Regions from separate parts of the Variovorax sp. GW821-FHT06D12 genome, predicted to be linked through region 1. Evidence: riboswitches for the same ligand, from Rfam matches in the RefSeq annotation. Region 1 holds a riboswitch; the other holds the start of a gene.
The links. A riboswitch is a leader RNA that binds a small molecule or an ion and turns the genes downstream of it on or off. The one in region 1 is predicted to bind S-adenosylhomocysteine.
Positions count from the first base shown of each region.

Region 2: linked by a shared signal. The riboswitch ahead of ahcY (adenosylhomocysteinase) and the one ahead of metH (methionine synthase) in region 1 are both predicted to bind S-adenosylhomocysteine.

Region 1 is NZ_JBWKRI010000004.1:33,039-38,364, forward strand. It holds gene AC07SQ_RS13870 (SH3 domain-containing protein) at 1-544, shown strand, start outside; gene AC07SQ_RS13875 (LysR family transcriptional regulator) at 551-1,471, opposite strand; gene AC07SQ_RS13880 (PACE efflux transporter) at 1,574-2,011, shown strand; gene AC07SQ_RS13885 (lipase secretion chaperone) at 2,033-2,944, opposite strand; gene AC07SQ_RS13890 (esterase/lipase family protein) at 2,956-4,011, opposite strand; S-adenosyl-L-homocysteine riboswitch at 4,144-4,219, shown strand; gene metH (methionine synthase) at 4,242-5,326, shown strand, end outside.
Region 2 is NZ_JBWKRI010000002.1:822,439-827,764, forward strand. It holds gene ahcY (adenosylhomocysteinase) at 1-935, opposite strand, end outside; S-adenosyl-L-homocysteine riboswitch at 1,001-1,069, opposite strand; gene phaP (TIGR01841 family phasin) at 1,321-1,818, shown strand; gene AC07SQ_RS10215 (alpha/beta fold hydrolase) at 1,841-2,770, shown strand; gene AC07SQ_RS10220 (hypothetical protein) at 2,815-3,264, shown strand; gene AC07SQ_RS10225 (alpha/beta fold hydrolase) at 3,261-4,334, shown strand; gene AC07SQ_RS10230 (GNAT family N-acetyltransferase) at 4,361-4,954, shown strand; gene AC07SQ_RS10235 (peptide chain release factor 3) at 5,031-5,326, shown strand, end outside.

The DNA.
Region 1 (5,326 bases):
CTACGGCTGGTGCGACGTGGTGCTGCCCGACGGCGGGCGCGGCTGGGTCTGGGCCAGGAACCTCGACTACGCCTACCAGCAGCAGCGCGTGCCGCTGGCCACCTACGGCGCGGTCATCGGCGTGCCGATCGTGAGCTTCGTGATCGGCAGCTACTGGGCCGACTACTACCGCGACCGCCCCTGGTACGGCGACCGGCGCTGGTGGGGCCACCGGCCCCCGCCGCCGCCGATCGCGGGCTGGCGCCCGCCGCCGCCCGTGCACCCGGGCTGGCAGCCGCGGCCCTGGCCGGGGCCTGGCGTGCGTCCGCCCCACGGACCTGGGGTCCGCCCACCTCATGGACCCGGGGTCCGTCCCCCGCACGGGCCGGGCATCCGGCCGCCCGTCGACCCGGGGTTCCGCCCGCCGCGCCCGCCGCCGGGCGTGTCGCATCCGCATCCGGGCGGGGGCCGGCCCGGTGGGGGCGGCGGGGGTGGAGGAGGGCGTCCGCACGGTGGGGGCGGTGGGCACGGCGGTGGAGGCGGGCACGGCCACGGAAAGAATTGACCCGGCTCACACGGCCGGCGTTGCGATGCCGGCTGCCGCCTGCCGGTCGCGCGCGATCAGCGCCACGAAGCGCTGCGCGCCCAGGCCCAGCGGCCGTTCGCGCGACCACACCACGTCCACCCACAGGTCCAGCCCGTTGCTGAGGTTCTCGAACGGGATCTCGACCAGCGCGCCCGCCGCCACGTGCGGCCGCGCGAAGTTGCGCGGCAGCCAGCCCCAGCCCAGCCCGGCGGTGATCAGGCTCAGCGCGGCCAGCGCGTTGTCGGTGCGCCAGACATGCCGGGCGAACACGAAGCGCGAGTCGCTGGTGGCCAGGTCGCGCCCCGCGACCACGATCTGGCGCGTGTTCGTCAGGTGCTCCTCGCGCAGGCGCCCGCCGGCCGCGGCGCGCAGCACCGGGTGCTCGGGCGCCATCACGGCCACCATGGTGTCGCTGCCCACCTCCTGGAAGCCCTCGCGGCCGTCGAGGCTGGGGCGCTCGAACACCAGCGCCAGCTGCGCCCGGCCGCTGTGCAGCAGCGCCAGCGCGTCGGCCTGCGGCGCGGCCAGCACCTCGACCTGCAGCAGCGGGTAGTCGTCGGCCAGCGCGGCCAGCGGCCCGCTCCAGGGCGCGGCCAGCAGCTCCGGCGCAATGGCCAGCGTGAGCCGGTCTTCCAGCCCCTGCGTGAGCGCCAGCGCCTGCACCTGCAACTGCCGCAGCTGGGCCGCGAGCAGCCGCGCCTGCGGTTCGAGCGAGCGCGCGGCGGAGGTGGGCTGGGGCTCGCGGCCGCTGCGGTCGAACAGCGGCAGCGCCAGTTCGGCCTCGAGGTTGGCGATGGCCATGCTGACGGCCGACGGCACCTTGCGCAGCGCCCGCGCGGCGGCCGAGAAGGAGCCGTGGTCGATCACGGCCAGGAAGACCTCGACGTTGTCGCTGGAGAAAGCCATGGCGTACCGATCTATCAATAAAACTGAAATAAGTTAACTTTTTATATCAACTAAAAGCAAATAAAGTCCCTCCATCGCAGTCAAACACACAGAGAAACAGTCATGCAGGGCCTTCAGCGTCGGATCGTTTACATCTCCCTCTACGAGGGCATCGCCATCGTGGCGGCCAGCGCCGGCCTGGCCCTGATGTCGGATGCGGGGCTCGGCCACTCGGGCCTGCTGGCCGTCGGTGCCTCGGTCATCGCGGTGATCTGGAACCTGACCTTCAACGCCCTGTTCGAGCGCTGGGAGTCGCGCCAGGCGGTGCGCGGGCGCAGCCTGAAGCGCCGCATCGCCCACGCCATCGGCTTCGAGGGCGGCCTGATCGCCTTCCTGGTGCCGATGCTGGCCTGGGGCCTGGGCGTGTCGCTCTGGCAGGCGCTGGTGATGGACCTGGGCCTGGTGGTGTTCTTCCTGGTCTACACCTTCGTCTTCAACTGGGCCTTCGACCGCGTGTTCGGCCTGCCGGCCTCGGCCATGGGCGAAGCGCAGCCTGCGTAAGCCTGCGCTTACTTAACGAATTCATCGCGCCAGCTTGGGCGCGGCGGCCGAGCGCATCGCCAGGGCACCGCTCAGGCGCAGGCGCTCGCTTTCGTTGAAGAGCGTCTCGCGCAGCAGGGCCCGCTCGGCCTCGGGCGCGCTGGCGTAGCGGTCGAGCCGGGCGTTCCATTCCTGGGTTTCCTGGTCGAGCGTGGCCAGGCCGCGCGCCACCTCGTAGCCGTAGGCCTCGCTGCGCGCGGCAAAGCGCTCCTGGGGGCTGGCGCCGCGCGCCTGCAGCGCCTCGGTCTGGCGCATCACGTCCAGATGGGCCACCGCCTCCTTGCGCACCTCGCGCTGCGCGGGCGACAGCCAGGCCTGCTCGCTTTGCGCGAGCGCCGCGGCGCGCTGCTCGGGCGTGAGGTCGGGGTTGGACAGCAGTTCCATCTTCTCGGCCATGAACCGGTCCTGCCGGATCTGGTCACCGAACAGGCCTTCGATTTCCTCGGGCGCGAAGAACTGACGGCGCACCGCTTCGCGTGCCTCCAGGCTGCGCCGCAAAAAGGCCGGGTCGCCGGGCGCGGGCGGCTGCAGGGTGCGCAGGGCTTCCTGCATGTCGACGTAGCGCTCGAGCAGGCCCAGCGCGCGCACGCGCCAGTCTTCGCGCAGGCGCTGGGCGAGCAGGGCGGGCGCGCGGGCCATCAGCGTGGCCTTGCTGTCGGCCTGCGCTTCGGCGAGCACCTGGTCGAAGAGGGTGATGAGGTCGCTGGTGAGGAGGGCGTCGGGGGCCGATGCGGTGGACTGCTCCGGACGAGGCGCGGTGGGCACCGCGACCGCCGCCGTGGCGCGGGGCGCGGCGGCCTGCGGCGCGTCGACCGCCCCCGGGCCGAGTGCCAGCCAGCCGGTCCCCGCGGCCACCAGCGCGACGGCGCCGATGGTCAAGGCCACACCGCGCATGCGCAGCGTCCTCAGAGCCCCGCGCTCTTGAGTCGCGCGGCCTGTTCCCTGAACAGCTCCGGCGGCTTCTTCTCGTAGTACGGGAACTGGCTGCCGTAGGTGTTGCCGAAGGCCTGGTTCACCTCGTCCAGGTGGTTCTGGCGGTAGTCGCCCAGGTGGGTGCCCAGGCGCGTGGTGCAGACCGCGAGCAGGCCGTCGTTGGCCTCGCCGAAGAAGAACAGGCTGCCCAGCGTCGACAGCGCCGTGTCGCTCGGGTCGAACAGGTTGAAGCTGGTCGACACGCCCGACCACGAGTAGTAGCGCACGCCGTTGGCCACGGCCGCACCGCTCTTCACGTCGCACGACGAGCCCGGCGCGGGGCGCCCTTGCGGGAACTTGGCGTCGAAGGCCGCGCCGCCCGCTGTGGTCAGCGAGGCCAGCGCGTTCAGCGGCACTTCGGGCAGCTGGCTCGGGTCCTTGCCCGAGAGAAAGCCGATCAGCCCCGTCAGCAGGCCGACGGCCTTCACCACCAGGGTCTGGCCGATGCCGCCTTCGGGCAGCTTGGCGAGCAGGTCGGCCACCTTCGAGCCGCCGTTGGCGCCGCCCACCGACGTGACCGAGGCCACCATGTCGGGCGCCACGGCCGCCACGTAGCGCACCGTGGGCGAGCCCTGCGAATGGCCGATGAGGTTGAACTTGAGCGTGGGGTTCTGCTCCAGCGCGCGGATGGTCTTGAGCTCCTGCAGCAGCTGCTCGCCGCGGATCTCGGAGGTGTTGGTGCCCGACACCTGCGCCACGTACACCTTGGCGCCCGCCGCGGCCAGCCTGCCGGGGATGTCGTAGAAGTAGTCGACGCCCAGCAGGTTGTCGAAGCCCAGCAGGCCGTGGACCAGCACGATCGGGTATTTGGTCTTCGCCGTGTCGGAGGTGACGCGGGCCTCGACGCGCGTGGCGCTGTCGCCGGCGGCGGCACGCGCCGGTGGCGCATGAACCGCGAGGGCCGCGGCGGCCAGGAGGCCGCAGCTCAGGGCCACGGCGCGCATCGGGGTGGCTGCATGCTGCAACCGGACATTCCACTTCCTGGCCATCGGCGAACTCCCTTACGTTTGGTTAAAAACACGAACGTTCGTTCAGAAACGGTGGGCGCATTCTGTTGACACGTGCAGGAATGAAAACTGGGGTTTTCCCAGGGCGCAATCGAATCGACCTAAAATGCGCGACTTCCCAAGGAGCGTTGCAGCGGTTCGCCACAGAGGCGAATCGTCAGGCTTGGGGCGACAACGACGCTCGCCTGTCCGACTCTTCCGCAGGTGAGGCCATGTCCCAGATTCCCGCATCCGTTTCCGCTCCCGTCGCTCCCCCTCCCATGAAGCTGTCCGGCCTCGAGCCGGTCGCCATCGGCGAAGGCTCGCTGTTCGTCAACATCGGCGAGCGCACCAACGTCACCGGCTCCAAGGCCTTCGCGCGCATGATCCTCAACGGCCAGTTCGAGGACGCCCTGGCCGTCGCGCGCCAGCAGGTGGAGAACGGCGCGCAGGTGATCGACATCAACATGGACGAGGCCATGCTCGACAGCAAGGCCGCCATGGTGCGCTTCCTGAACCTCATCGCCAGCGAGCCCGACATCGCGCGCGTGCCGGTGATGGTCGACAGCTCCAAGTGGGAGGTCATCGAGGCCGGCCTGCGCTGCATCCAGGGCAAGGGCATCGTCAACTCGATCTCCATGAAGGAGGGCGTCGACAAGTTCAAGCACGAGGCCAAGCTGGTCAAGCGCTACGGCGCCGCCGCCGTGGTCATGGCCTTCGACGAGAAGGGCCAGGCCGACACCTACGCACGCAAGATCGAGATCTGCGAGCGCGCCTACCGCGTGCTGGTCGACGAGGTGGGCTTTCCGCCCGAAGACATCATCTTCGACCCGAACATCTTCGCCATCGCCACCGGCATCGAGGAGCACGACAACTACGCGGTCGACTTCATCAACGCCGTGCGCTGGATCAAACAGAACCTGCCCGGCGCCAAGGTGTCGGGTGGCGTGAGCAACGTGAGCTTCAGCTTCCGCGGCAACGACCCGGTGCGCGAGGCCATCCACACCGTGTTCCTGTACCACGCCATCCAGGCGGGCATGGACATGGGCATCGTCAACGCCGGCATGGTCGGCGTGTACGACGACCTCGAACCCACGCTGCGCGAGCGCGTGGAAGACGTGGTGCTCAACCGCCGCCCCGACGCCGGGGAACGCCTGGTCGAAGTGGCCGAGACCGCCAAGAGCGGCGCCAAGGACGACAGCAAGAAGCTCGAATGGCGCGGCACGCCCGAGCACCCGGTGCACGTCAACCAGCGCCTGTCGCACGCGATGGTGCACGGCATCACCGACTTCATCGTCGAGGACACCGAAGAGGCCTA
Region 2 (5,326 bases), on a different contig from region 1:
TACTCCATGGTCACGACCTTGTAGCCTTCCATGGCGGCCTGCAGGGCGTTGATCGGGTCGATTTCGGTGACCCACACTTGCGCCGACAGTGCACGCAGCGCCTGGGCCGAGCCCTTGCCCACGTCGCCGTAGCCGGCCACGCAGGCCACCTTGCCGGCGATCATCACGTCGGTGGCGCGCTTGATGCCGTCCACCAGCGATTCGCGGCAGCCGTAGAGGTTGTCGAACTTGCTCTTGGTGACCGAGTCGTTCACGTTGATGGCGCGGAACAGCAGCGTGCCCTTGGCGCTCATCTCGTTCAGGCGGTGCACGCCGGTGGTGGTCTCTTCGGTCACGCCGATGATCTCGGCCGACTTGCGGGTGTACCAGGTGTCGTCCAGGGCCAGCTTGGCCTTGATGGCGGCGTACAGAATGCGTTCTTCTTCGCTGGTCGGGTTGGCGAGCACGCCCAGGTCTTTTTCAGCGCGCTGGCCCAGGTGCATGAGCAGCGTGGCGTCGCCGCCGTCGTCCAGGATCATGTTCGGGCCTTCGCCCTTCGAGCCCTTGGGACCGAAGTCGAAGATGGCGTGGGTGTAGTCCCAGTAGTCCTTCAGCGACTCGCCCTTGATGGCGAACACCGGGGTGCCGGCGGCGGCGATGGCGGCGGCGGCGTGGTCCTGCGTCGAGAAGATGTTGCACGAGGCCCAGCGCACTTCGGCGCCCAGGGCTTGCAGCGTCTCGATGAGCACGGCCGTCTGGATGGTCATGTGCAGCGAGCCCGTGATGCGCGCGCCCTTCAGGGCCTGGCCCTTCGAGAACTCTTCACGGATGGCCATCAGGCCGGGCATCTCGGTTTCGGCGATCTTGATTTCCTTGCGGCCCCAGGCGGCAAGGGACAGGTCGGCAATCGCCTGGTCGGCGGTCGAGACGGGGGTGGGCTTGAGTACAGCGCTCATGTGAACTCCAAAACTGGTTTGAAAGATGCCACTGCGTACGGGGAAGAAAGACTCACCGCGAGAACAGCGGGTGAGCGTGGTTGCGATGTGGTCCGAGCCTCACGCCTGACGGCGCTGCAACGCTCCTCGGAGCGCCGGATTGTAGTCGCGGCCGCCCGGCCCGCCAATCGACCGGGGCATCCCACATCACGGAAAGCGCGGACGCCCGCCAGCCCGGGCCGGGCGGCGCGGGCCACCCCGGGAAACTCCGCAGGCAAATCCGCGCTTGGAGCGCCCTGAGCCGCGCCGGCCCGGCGTATCGTGGCGGCGGGCCCCGGCCGCCCGGCCGCTGCCTGCATCCACCCGTTCGATTGTTTTCATCACCCGACACAGGAGATTCCGCACCATGGCCACTGCCAAGAAAGCCGCCGCGAAAAAAACCACCGCCAGCAGCGCCGGCGCGAAGCAGGCGGCGCCGTCCGCCGCGGACATGCTCGATCCGATGAAGAACCTCAAGGGCATGGCCGAGCGCCTGCAGAACCTGAACCTGACCGGCGGCGCCGGCAAGCTGCTCGACAGCGGCCGCAAAGACCTGCAGGCGCTGATGCAGGCCAATGAAAAGTCCTACCAGGGCCTGCAGACCGTGGTGCAGCGACAGACCGAAATGATCAAGACGGCCATCGCCGAATGGCAGACCGCCGCCAAGGCGATGCCGGGCAAGGACCCGAAGGAAAACCTCGCCAAGCTCGACGAGCTGGGCCGCCAGTCGTTCCAGCGCGCCGTCGAGGACATCAAGGAGCTGGCCACCCTGGCCGCCAAGTCGCAGGCCGACGCCTTCGACGTGGTGCGCCAGCGCATTCAGGCCAACGTGGACGAGGTCACGAAGCTGCTGCAGCGCAAGTAACAAGAAGAAAAGAAAGGCCCGCATGACCGCCGTCGCGCCCCGCACCGAACGGCGCACCCGCGCCAACGGCATCGAACTGGCCTGGGACAGCTTCGGCGACCCCGAGGCGCCGCCGCTGTTGCTGGTCATGGGCCTCGGCGCCCAGATGGTCGCGTGGGACGACGCGTTCTGCGCCGCCCTGGCGCAGGCCGGCGGCCACCACGTGATCCGCTTCGACAACCGCGACATCGGCCACTCCACCCACCTGCCGCATGCCGGCGTGCCCGACATCCAGGCGCTGATGCTGCAGGCCATGGCGGGGCGGCCGCTGCAGGTGCCCTACACGCTGCGCGACATGGCCGACGACTGCGCCGGCCTGCTCGACGCGCTGGGCATCGCGCGCGCCCACGTCGTGGGCGCGTCGATGGGCGGCGCCATCGGGCAGGAGATGGCCATCCACCATCCGGGGCGGATGCGCTCGCTCACCAGCATCATGTCGAGCACCGGCGACCCGGCCCTGCCGCCGCCCACGCCCGAGGCGCTGGCGGTGCTGTTCGCGCCCGCGCCGACCAGCTTCGAGGCCTACCTGCCGCACCACGCCAAGCTGTGGCGCGTGCTGCGCGGGCCCGACGCCTTTCCGCTCGACGAGGCGCGCGACGCCGAGCGCGCGCAGCTCGCCTTCCTGCGCGGCCTCAACCCGGGCGGCGTGGCGCGGCAGTTGGCGGCCGTGTTCGCATCGGGCAACCGCAAGCCGGCGCTGCGCGCGGTGCAGGTGCCCACGCTGGTGATCCACGGCGACGTCGATCCGCTGGTGCCCGTGGCCTGCGGCATCGACGTGGCCGAGGCCATTCCCGGCGCGACGCTGCTGCGCATTCCGCGCATGGGCCATGCGCTGCCGATCGCGATGTGGCCGCAGATCATCGAGGCCATCGCCGCGCACACCGCACGGGCGGCGCGGCGCGACGATCACTGAAGAAAAAGAGACAACGACAAAAAACCCAGACGGAGGTGTTTTTCATGAGCCAGTTTCCGTCCCTCGATCCCATGGCCCTGTGGCGTGAGCTCACGGCCCAGTGGGAAAAAAGCACCAACGAATTCGCCAACGAAGCCATGGCCTCGGACCCGTTCCGCCAGGGCATGCACGGCGGCATGAACGCCTCGCTCACCGCGCAGAAAGCGGTGGGCGACCTGATGGCGCGCTACCTCACGCTGCTGAACCTGCCCACGCGCGCCGACCTGCAGGCGCTGGGCGAGCAGCTGCACCGCATCGACGACCACCTGGCGGGCATCCGGCGCGCGCTGGAAGGCGGGGCCGGGCCTGCCGCGCGGACCGCCGATGCAGCTGCTGCGCCGCCTCGGCCGCGCCGCACCAAGCAGCCGCCCGCGGCGGCGGCGGCGGCAGCGCCTGCACCGGCCGCCAAGACCGCCGCCCCCAAGAAACGCCCCACTGGAAAGCGCCGCTCATGAGCGCGCCGCCCGACACCTTCCAGCTGCCCGACATCCGCGGCGAGATCGAGCGCACCATCCAGCGCAACATCAAGGGGCTGGACTTCCTGACCTCGACCGCGCCCGCCGTCGGCCTCACGCCCAAGGACGAGATCCACCGGCGCGGCACGCTGAGCCTGTACCACTACCGCCCGATGGTCGACGAGATCTACCGCGTGCCGGTGCTCATGGTGATGGCCACCACCAACCGCGCCTACATCTTCGACCTCGCGCCGGGCCAGAGCATGGTCGAGTACCTGCTGCTCAAGGGCTACGACGTCTACGTGATGGACTGGAACGCGCCGCGCCCCGACGAGAAGCGCCTGCGCATCGAGGACTACGTGCTCGACTTCATTCCCGACTCGATCCGCCGCGTGCAGGAAGACTCGGGCGAGGAAGACGTGACCATCGCCGGCTACTGCATGGGCGGCGTGCTCTCCACGCTGTACGCGGCGCTGCACCCCGGCGGGCCGATGAAGAACCTCGCGCTCTTCACCACGCCGATCGACTTCAGCCGCATGAAGCTGTTCCACGCGTGGTCCGACCGGCGCTACTTCGACGTCGACCGCCTCATCGACACCGTGGGCAACGTGCCGCCCGAGATGCTGTTCGCCTCCTTCGACATGCTGCGCCCCGCCGGGCGTGGCGCCGGGCTGGTGCAGCTGTGGGACAACATGGCCAACGACGAGTTCGTCAAGTCGTACCGCATGTTCGACCGCTGGGGCGCCGAGATGCTGCCGCTGGCCGGCGAGTACTTCCGCCAGACGGTGAAGGAGCTCATGTGGGACAACAAGCTGCACAAGGGCGAGCTGGTGCTCGGCGGGCGCCCCGTGCTGCTGAAGAACATCACCGTGCCGGTGCTGCACGCGCTCGCGCAGCACGACCACATCGTGCCCTACGAGGCGGGCCAGCCGCTGATCGCCGGCATCGGCTCCACCGACAAGGAAGAGGTGGTGCTCAAGGGCGGCCACGTGAGCCTGGCGGCCGGCACCAACGCCGTGCGGCGGCTGTGGCCCAAGCTCGACGAGTGGCTGGGCGTGCGCTCCACCTGACGAAGACAACCATCGAACACCTTCCCATGACCGCATCCTCTTCCCGCACCTACCCGCGCACCGTCGCCCACGCGGACGGCGACATAGCCCTGCGCCTGATGACCGGCGCCGACGCCCCCGCCGTGCTGGCCTTCGCGCAGGCGCTGCCGGCGCACGACCTGCTCTTTCTGCCGCGCGACATCACCGAGCCCAAGGTGATGGCCGCCTGGGTCCGCGCCATCGAGCGCGGCGACATCGACAGCGTGCTCGCCGTGCGCGACGGCGCCGTGCTGGGCTGCGCCGCCGTCATCCGCGACCCGCATTCGTGGTCGGGCCACGTGGCCGAGCTGCGCGTGCTGGTGTCGCCCGCGCTGCGCGGCGGCGGCCTGGGCCAGCAGCTGGCGCAGGAAGGCTGCGCGCTGGCCTTCGCCCACGGGCAGGAAAAGATCGTCGCCCAGATGACCGTCGACCAGCGCGGCGCCATCGCCGTCTTCCAGGCCCTGGGCTTCCGGCCCGAGGCCCTGCTCACGCGCCACGTGAAGGACCGCGAGGGCAAGGCGCACGACCTCGTGGTGCTGAGCCAGGACGCGGCGCAGGTCGAGGCGCAGATGCGGGCGTACGGGGTGACCGAGGCGTTTTAGGCCCATCGGCAGGGGATTGAGGGGGTTGGCGGGGCGGCCTCCTAAAATCGGGGGATTCCCCTGCAGATTGCCCACCTTGTCTTTTCTCGCCGAAACCCGCCGCCGTCGCACCTTCGCGATCATTTCCCACCCTGACGCCGGCAAGACCACGCTGACCGAAAAATTGCTGCTGTTCTCGGGCGCGATCCAGATCGCCGGCTCGGTGAAGGCCCGCAAGGCCTCGCGCCACGCCACCTCCGACTGGATGGAAATCGAGAAGCAACGCGGCATCTCGGTGGCCTCGTCGGTGATGCAGATGGTGTACCGCGAGCACGTGATCAACCTGCTCGACACGCCCGGCCACAAGGACTTCTCGGAAGACACCTACCGCGT